3 regions of the Gilliamella sp. W8126 genome follow, and region 2 is predicted to be linked to each of the others. Evidence: riboswitches for the same ligand, from Rfam matches in the RefSeq annotation. Region 2 holds a riboswitch; each other region holds the start of a gene.

Evidence for each region. A riboswitch is a leader RNA that binds a small molecule or an ion and turns the genes downstream of it on or off. The one in region 2 is predicted to bind thiamine pyrophosphate.
Region 1: it holds a riboswitch for thiamine pyrophosphate, as region 2 does, so the genes downstream of both, thiM (hydroxyethylthiazole kinase) here and tenA (thiaminase II) in region 2, are expected to answer to the same signal.
Region 3: it holds a riboswitch for thiamine pyrophosphate, as region 2 does, so the genes downstream of both, thiB (thiamine ABC transporter substrate binding subunit) here and tenA (thiaminase II) in region 2, are expected to answer to the same signal.

Annotation. Positions count from the first base shown of each region.
Region 1 is NZ_JACFPE010000001.1:7,770-11,062, reverse strand. Features, by position in the region: gene trkA (Trk system potassium transporter TrkA) at 1-1,315, shown strand, start outside; TPP riboswitch at 1,366-1,467, shown strand; gene thiM (hydroxyethylthiazole kinase) at 1,528-2,301, shown strand; gene thiE (thiamine phosphate synthase) at 2,317-2,958, shown strand; gene thiD (bifunctional hydroxymethylpyrimidine kinase/phosphomethylpyrimidine kinase) at 2,970-3,293, shown strand, end outside.
Region 2 is NZ_JACFPE010000001.1:450,417-453,709, reverse strand. Features, by position in the region: gene asnA (aspartate--ammonia ligase) at 351-1,343, shown strand; gene tenA (thiaminase II) at 1,413-2,075, opposite strand; TPP riboswitch at 2,127-2,216, opposite strand; gene H3S74_RS02075 (DUF1161 domain-containing protein) at 2,348-2,728, opposite strand; gene H3S74_RS02070 (hypothetical protein) at 2,866-3,096, opposite strand.
Region 3 is NZ_JACFPE010000002.1:681,188-684,480, forward strand. Features, by position in the region: gene argS (arginine--tRNA ligase) at 1-1,466, opposite strand, end outside; TPP riboswitch at 1,628-1,736, shown strand; gene thiB (thiamine ABC transporter substrate binding subunit) at 1,777-2,775, shown strand; gene thiP (thiamine/thiamine pyrophosphate ABC transporter permease) at 2,789-3,293, shown strand, end outside.

The DNA.
Region 1 (3,293 bases), 440 kb from region 2:
CGAATATCTGGTTACTGAAAAACAGAACGATGTGACAGTTGTAGATGAAGATCATGACAAATTGCAATCATTGCAAGAACGTTTTGATTTGCAAGTTATTTGTGGAAAATCATCTTATCCACAAGTATTAGAAAGTGCTGGTGCAGAATCTGCCGACATGTTAGTCGCTGTTACCAATTCTGATGAAGTCAATATGATGGCTTGTCAAATTGGGCATGTAATGTTCAATATCCCTCAAAAAGTGGCACGAATTCGGGCGCCTGAATATAATGATGAAAGATACTCGTTTTTTAATAAAGATTGTATTAACATCGATCATATTATTGCCCCAGAAAATCTAATCACCAATCATATCAGCCAACTAGTGCAATATCCTGGCGCACTACAATTTGCCTCATTTTATGATAATCGAGTCTGCTTAGTTGCCGTCACAGCTTACTACGGTGGTGCATTGGTGGGTAGTGAATTATCAGAGCTAAAAGAACATTTACCTCATGTCGAAGCTCGGGTGGTGGCTATTTATCGTAAAAATCGTTTTATTCGTCCGATCGGTTCAACCTTGATTGAAGCTGGGGATATGGTTTACTTTATTACCCCACCGCTTAACATCAAAGCGGTAACCAGTGAATTACAACGGTTAGAAAAGCCTTATAAACGAATAATCATTAGTGGTGGTGGCGGCATTGCTGTTGCTTTAGCTAAGCGATTAGAAAACGATTATCAAGTTAAATTGATTGAACGTAATGCCGAAAAAGCAGAATTAATTGCCGAGCAGTTAGTTAATACTACCGTATTACATGGTGAATCATCGGATCAAGAGCTATTATCGCAAGAACAAGTCGAACTTACCGACCTTTTTGTTGCAGTGACGAGTGATGATGAATCAAATATTATGTCATCAATGCTTGCCAAAAGGATGGGAGCAAAAAAAGTCATCGTACTTATTCAACGACAAGCTTATTTAGAGTTAATTAACGATAGCGTGATTGATATTGCCATTTCACCACAACATGCCACTATTTCAGAATTACTCAGTCATGTAAGACAAAATGGCGTGGTAAAAGTTGTCTCACTACGGCAAGGTGAATCAGAAATTGTCGAAGTGATTGTTCGTGGTGATACTGAAAATTCTAAACTAGTAGGTAAAAATATTAACAGTCTAAAATTACCTTCAGGGGCAACTATTGGTGCTGTGGTGCGTGGTGAAGATGTGATTATTGTTAATACCGATTTAATGATCGAAGATGGTGATCACTTAATCATCTTCTTACCAGATAGACGATCTATTAGCGATATCGAAAGATTATTACAATAGCTTGTATAAAATATAAACTCAGTACATAATTAAACTGTTTTTATTAATTGTTTTTTGACTCGGGGTGTTTTTTGTTACTACAAAAAACTGAGATTTTACCCGTTGAACCTGATCTGGCTAATACCAGCGTAGGGAAGTCTTCGTCTTAATTATTCGTTTTGACACATTCTTCCCTTAATATCAATAATAAATAAGGAAAGAATATGTCTACCATTCAGTTATTCCAAAACAATGATGCCATTCCCTTTATTGAGCAAGTTAAACAACAACGACCGTTAGTCCATTGCATTACCAATGATGTTGTACAGAATTTTACCGCCAATGTCTTATTAGCCATTGGTGCTTCACCAGCAATGGTCGTTGCGAAACAAGAAGTTGAGGACTTTGTAACTATTGCCAGTAGCTTATTAATTAATATTGGTACCATTGATGAGCACAGCGCAAATAGTATGTTGTTAGCTGCAGCAAAAGCTGAACAGACGCAGACACCGTGGGTACTGGATCCTGTAGCGGTTGGTGCGGCACTTAAATACCGTACTGAAGTTGCCAAACAACTGTTAACCTTTAGACCAAGTGTTATTCGAGGAAATGCCTCTGAAATTCTCGCATTGAGTGGTCAACAATCATCATCGAAAGGGCCTGATGGACTTGATTCTACCGATTCTGCATTAAATGCAGCAATACTATTAGCACAAAAATATCAAACCATTGTCGCAATAACAGGTGAGATAGATTATATCACAGATGGTGAACAAATTTATAGTATTGTCGGTGGCGATATCGCTTTAACTAAAGTAACCGGCACAGGCTGTTCGTTATCTGCGATGGTAGCAGCATTTATTGCAACCACTAGTAATCGTTTAACCGCTACTGCAACAGCCTGTTTTATGATGAAAAAAGCAGGACAGCTTGCTAATAAACAGCAAGGGTTAGGTAGTTTCGCCATTGCTGTTATTGATCATCTTTCACGATTCAATCAAAACTAAAAATAAGGATGTTTGATGAAAAAGCAACTTGATTTAACTCTCTATTTAGTCCTCGATCCGTTATTATGTGACGGTATAGATGGCATGGTCACTACTACCAAAATTGCCGTTGAGAATGGTGTTACCGCCGTGCAACTACGTTCAGAACAAGAATACTCTGGTAAAAATTGGTATGACGCCGCACAAGCGCTCAAAGAAGTGTTAAGTCGTACCCAAGTTCCACTATTTATCAATGACCATGTTGATATTGCTTTAGCCATTGATGCCGATGGCGTTCATATAGGACAAAGCGATCTCCCGGTTGAAGTTACTCGACGTTTAATTGGCACAGACAAATGGTTAGGACTTTCAGTTTCAAATCGATCACAACTAGAGAATGTTCCTTGGCATTTAGTTGATTATCTTGGCATAGGGCCTATCTATCCAACTGCAACCAAAAAGGATGCCGCAGCTGCGACTGGCATTGCTCAATTGAAAGAACTGGTTAAAGCGAAACAATGCCCTGCCGTAGCGATCGGTGGTATCGGCGTGAATAATTTAACCGAAGTAATCCAAACTGGCATTGAAGGTATTGCCGTTGTGTCGGCAATATGTGGACAAGCTAATCTTGCCAAAGCTACATCAGACCTAATCAGTAAAATAAAACAAGCAAAATAGGAAACCAAATCATGACAACAGTTGCATTAACAATAGCGGGCAGTGACCCTAGTGGTGGCGCAGGTATTCAAGCTGACTTAAAAGCATTTTCAGCACTTGGTGCTTATGGTATGTCAGTGATCACCGCATTAACCGCACAAAGTACGCAAGGCGTTAATGGTGTACATGCCATTCCCTCTCAATTTATTGAAGCACAGTTTAATACGCTGTATCAAGATATCTACATTGATAGTGTGAAAATTGGCATGCTAATGAATAAAGAGATTGTTACTTCGGTTGCTCAACTATTAAACGATAACCCTATTGCCAATATTGTGCTTGATACCGTAATGATT
Region 2 (3,293 bases):
ACAAAACACAGCCTTGTCAAACTTCCCTGTTTGCCATGCTAACCTCACTCAGTTGTCAGCTCGTTGCTAAGGTCGCTAAATAAAACACACCAAACTGATTGGCAAACAATAAACTTTTATGTTTAGTGTGAGCTGATTTAATAACTAAGTGGTCCTGACACTAATTATTAGCAATAGATAAAAGATAATTAGTTTGTAAAAACATCATAAATAGTTATTAGTAAAAATATATTTTAGAAGTAATTGAGATAGTTTTTGATCTTTAGTTTAAGCCAGTTAACTAAACTTGCATATTTCTGCTTTCTAGTTTAATTTAACAACACAAATTTTTTTATATTTCGAGACTAAACATGACAATATCATTTAAAGAGCAGCAACAACGAATCAATTTTGTTAAACAATTTTTTGCCGAGCAATTAGCAAATAATCTATCATTAATTGAAGTTCAAGCACCAATATTGAGTCAAATTGGTGACGGCGTTCAAGATAATTTGTCAGGTACCGAAAAAGCCGTTCAAGTTAATATTAAAAGTATTCCAAATGCACAATTCGAAGTTGTTCATTCACTAGCTAAATGGAAACGTAAAACGTTAAGTCAGCACAATTTTCCTGTTGGTGAAGGCATTTATACCAATATGAAGGCTCTGCGCCCGGATGAAGATAAACTTTCGCCTATTCACTCTGTTTATGTTGATCAATGGGATTGGGAAAAAGTGATTCGTCCCGAAGATCGCAATTTAGCTTATTTAAAACAAACGGTTGAAAAAATTTATAGTGCAATTAAAGCGACTGAAAAAGCAGTCTCTGAAAAATATCATCTATCACGTTTTTTACCCGAAACAATTACCTTTATGGATAGTGAACAACTGTTAAAACGTTATCCAAATTTATCACCGAAAGAGCGTGAAAATGCAATTACCAAAGAGTTAGGCGCCGTATTTTTAATTGGTATTGGTGGTGAATTATCAAATAATGAAAAACATGATGTCCGTGCTCCTGATTATGATGATTGGAGTAGTGATAATGAAATGGGTTCAAAAGGCTTAAATGGTGACATTTTAGTTTGGAATCCTGTGCTAAATAGTGGTTTTGAAATCTCATCAATGGGAGTCCGTGTCGATCCAGAAACCTTAAAACGACAATTAAAACTGACTAATAATGAAGATCGCCTTCAATATGCGTGGCATAAAGCATTAGCTAATGGTGATTTTTTACAAACAATTGGTGGTGGAATTGGCCAATCACGATTAACCATGTTACTTTTACAGCAACAACATATTGGCCAAGTACAAGCAAGCGTTTGGGACGATGCCACCAAACGAGATTATTCAAAACTACTTTAGTTTAAACATTGTTTAAATATAGTTCAAATTCAGCATACTTTACCCAGAGTGGTAAAGTATGCTTATTATTTAAATACTTTTATCTAATCCCATTTGCCAGAAACCAGTTTCAAGTTTAGTTGCTTGCCTGAATAATTTTGTTAAATGTTCAATGCGACTAGCATCTAAATTTACTAAGCGCTGATCAATCCACGCAATTTCATTTTGCATTGTTTGTTGGAATTCCTTACTAGCATACATGTTAACCCAACTGTTATATCTATTGTTGTTAGCATCATACCAATGTTGTTTGGTTAGCCAATCAGCAATCATACTGTAACCAATTAAACAAGGCGCTAATACAATATGCAAATCTAATATATCCCCATGTAATCCGACATCCAATACATAACCCGTATATTCACTATTTGCTTTGGCTTCAGTTAATAGGTTAAGTTCGTTCTCAGTTATTTGCCACTTTTTACAATATTCAATATGTAAGTCTAGTTCAACTTCAACAATTGCTTTCAAGCTATTTAAAGATTGTTTGATTTCAATCAGATCATGACTTTTATACACTGCTAATCCCCATGCTCGGGAAAAATTGATAAGGAAAAGATAATCTTGTTTTAAGTAGTGTTGAAAGCAGGCAATATCTAATGTACCTTTACCTAATTGTTGAATAAACTCATGTTGAATATAGTTATCCCAATCACTTTGGCATGATTGAATAAGTGAATAAAATGATGACATGATGACTCCTTTTTATAAAAATTAGTAATTAAGGAGTACAACAGACTTGCAGAAAAGCGTGTTTTATACTCCCTTCGTCGGTACTAACCGAATCAGGTTCAACGGGTATAATCTCAGCCTAAGGCACCCCGGATAAATATAGATGAATAATAGCTCAGAAAATAAATAACAATTTTTGTAAAAATAATAGTTTATTAACCGTTACTATTTATTCAAATATTCTTCATTAATTAACCGATAGATCTTCTATAACTGTAGCTAATAATCAGTAATTATTCTGTCTTCGAGTCAATTTGCTGATTATCTTCTGAAGATGGCGCTACTATTTCTTGTTGAGAAGATTTCTCTAATTCAGCTTTTTCGGCTTGCTGATTAGAAATTGAAGACTCTTGTTGTTTTGCTTCAGTTGTTACCGAATTATCTTGTGAACGAATATATACAATCTTTTGTTGACCTCGGTCACACGATCCGACAATTTTACCTGCAACGCCTTGCTCAGCTTGTTCTGATGGAACTAAATTTAATTGAAAACTGTTTTCATCAACACCATTGTTTTTGATTTTCTCAGCGATACTGGCACTAATTTCTTCACAATTAGAAGCAGCGGCAACCATTGGAAGACCTAACAATAAAACCACGACTAACTTTTTCATACCCTTTCCTATAAATTATAAATAATAAGTCTTGTTGCATTGTAAAACGATTGATAAAACTTTCCATATCGTTATAAGCAATATGATAAATAAATTTTATCAGTTTATTAATGAAGTTAGCGCAAGATTCTAACCGATTAATCTTGCTTATGCTGGCTTTCAAGTACTTTCAATTTATCTAAAACCCAACAGCGAATATCGGCTAATTCAGTTTCAGACAATCGATTAACAAAATCTCTTTTTTCATGAAGTTGTTTACGATCTTCATCAGTCAAAACAACCCCTTTTAAATTTAATAATACTTCTTTACGGTACATAGAATAGATAAAATCTTTTATCAAATCGTCAGAAAGATTAATGTTAGTCATTTTGATTTCCTTATTTTATATCTTTAACGCTCATACGATTAAGTCGACATCTAAATTAATAACATCACCACTTAATATAAAAGAGTATTAAAAAATAAACTCTGTTTAATAAACAGCCGGATCTCCAATATAATCGAATCGCAAATAGATGACAATGATTGAATCAAATAACACAAACTAAAACTTTTTCATTTATT
Region 3 (3,293 bases), on a different contig from region 2:
CCTAAATCGATATGACCATCTAGATTGTCTTCATTGATATTTGATTTTTTAAATACTGAAAGTACACGGGTATAGGCATACTGTAAATAAGGCGCTGTATTGCCTTCAAATGACAGCATATTATCCCAATCAAATACATAATCAGTCGTTCTATTTTTGGATAGATCAGCATATTTAACCGCACCAATGGCAACTGCATCAACCACTTGAGCCAGCTCGGTATCAGAAAGATCAGGATTTTTGCTTTTAATTAATGTTGCTGCTCGCTCAGTTGCTTCATCGAGTAAATCATTTAGTTTAACGGTATCACCTGAACGCGTTTTAAATGGTTTACCATCTTTACCTAACATCATACCAAACATATGATGTTCAAGTTTTAAAGATTCTGGGACATATTTTGCTTTATGTACAATCGCCCAAACTTGTTCTAAATGTTGGTGTTGGCGTGAATCGGTATAATATAAAATACGATCCGCGTGTAGCGTTTCATAACGGTATTTGGCACAAGCAATATCGGTTGTTGCATAAAGATAACCACCATCTCGTTTTTGGATGATAACACCCATTGGTTCGCCTTCTTTATTTTTATACTCATCTAAAAACACAACGATAGCGCCTTCACTTTCAACGGCTAATTTTTTCTGTTTAAGATCGGCAACAATGCCCGGAAGCATACTGTTATAGATACTTTCACCCATGGTATCTTCTAGTGAAAGTGTGACATTGAGTCGTTTATATGTGGCAATATTTTGCGTCATGGTAATATCAACCAGTTTTCGCCACATTTCACGGCAATACTCATCACCACCTTGAAGCTTAACGACATAATTACGGGCTTTTTCAGCAAAGACTTCATCTTCGTCATAATGTTTTTTTGCTGCACGATAAAAAGATTCTAGATCCGATAGATCCATATCGTTGGCCTGTTCGTTTTGCATTTTTTCAAGGTAAGCGATTAACATACCAAATTGGGTTCCCCAATCACCAACGTGATTAGCTCGAATCACATTGTGGCCAAGAAAATTTAAGACTCTAACACTCGCATCACCAATAATCGTTGAGCGTAAATGACCAACATGCATCTCTTTTGCTACGTTTGGTGCTGAGTAATCAACCACAATAGTTTGTGGTTTAGCCGGTAAGGTGATATTCAATTTATCGCTACTTAATGCTACTTCGTTCTGCTCGGCAATCCAACTATTTTTTAAAAAGATATTAATAAAACCCGGTCCAGCAATTTCTACTTTATCGGCAATATCTTCAATATCCAGATGTTGTAATACTTTTTCTGCCAATGCGCGTGGTGGCATACCCAATTTTTTAGCGGTAGCCATGATACCATTTGCTTGATAGTCACCAAATTGAACTTTGGCTGATTGCTTGATTAAAGCATCACAGTTTTTATCTGCACCAGCCATAATCATTGCTTGCGAAACTCGTTGCGTTAATAGTTGTTGAATGTTCACATTGTACCTAATCAATAATCATAAAATGAGGCATATAATACCGACAAACACAACAATTGTCACTGATTGCCTGTAATCTTACCTTGTTTTAATTTGTCTAAATTTGTATTTATCAACACATCGCCTGTTTACAATTCTATTTGCTACCACTAAACTACTCATCGTTCTCAACGGGGTGCCCTGAAGGGCTGAGAGTGTCAGAAAAACTGACATAACTCGTCGAACCTGAACTGGATAATGCCAGCGGAGGGATTTGAGTTATTATATCTGCTCAAACCTTTTGTCTTTTACACATTACTTTGGAGGCAAAATGTTTCGTAAAAACTTTTTACTATCTGTTATATTTTCATTTTCACTATTTAGTCATCTAGCTAATGCACAACAACCAACTCTAACCGTTTATAGTTACAATTCATTTATGTCACAGTGGGGGCCGGGTGAAACAATTAAAAAAGGCTTCGAAGCGCAATGTCATTGCCAACTTGATGTTGTCACATTGGGAGATGGCGTATCTGTTTTAAATCGGATTCGCCTCGAAGGCGACAAAACAAATGCTGATGTTATTTTAGGATTAGATAACAACCTATTAGCACAAGCCAAGCAAGCGGATATCTTAATTCCGCATCAAATTAGTAAACCCGATAATCTCAATACCGATTGGTGGGATGATAGTTTTATTCCTTATGATTTTGGCTATTTCGCTTTTATCTATAATCAAGATAAAATTAAAAATCCTCCTCATTCATTACATGAATTGATCGAAAACAAAGCTAATTGGAAAATCATTTATCAAGATCCTAGAACCAGTACTCCAGGATTAGGTTTTTTGTTTTGGATGAAAAAGGTCTATGGTGACGAGGTGGCAAATGCATGGCAACAAGTGGCTAAACATACGGTCACAGTAACCAAGGGTTGGAGTGAAGCTTATGGTATGTTCTTAAAAGATGAGGCTGATTTGGTATTAAGTTATAGCACATCGCCGATAGCACATATTATTAATGAAAATAATCATAGCTACGCAGCCGCGATTTTTGATGAAGGTCACTATCGCCAAGTCGAAGTGGCTGGCATCATTAAATATAGCCAAGAAGTCGATTTAGCTCGACAATTTTTACGTTACTTACTAACACCTGAGATACAACGGCAATTTGCTGAAAAAAATGTGATGTATCCAATTATTAAAACCGATCTACCCGATGCTTATAAGCAAATTAATATCATTGATAAATCGCTAGAATTTACACCGGAAGAGATTGAAAAACATCAAAAAGGCTGGATTCGTGAGTGGCAGTCAGCAATAAGTAAATAGTTAAGTATTATTAATGTTAAAATTCAGATCGTTATTACCAGGTATCAGTGCTGCTAGTTTAATTTTAATCATATTAAGTTCAGCACTTTTCGCTATCTGGAAATTTGCCTTGCAGTCAGGAAATTTAAGCATCTATTTTGATAGTTACATATTGCATATTATCTGGATAACTTTTTACCAAGCTGTATTGTCGACGTTATTATCACTAATCGCTGCTATATTAATGGCTAAAGCATTATCTTTAGTGGATTTTAAAGGTAAAAAGTTGTTATTGAAAATGATGCCTATTACCTTTATCTTACCAACACTAGTTGTTGTGACTGGTTTACTATCGGTTTACGGGCGACAAGGTTTATTATCAAGTATCTGCCAAATATTACACATACCATTCTCATTTTCAATTTATGGTTTACAAGGCATTTTATTGGCGCATGTATTTCTGAATTTCCCTTATGCCTGCTGTCTATTTTATCAAACCTTACAAAGCGTACCTATTGAACAAAAACATTTAGCTGCGC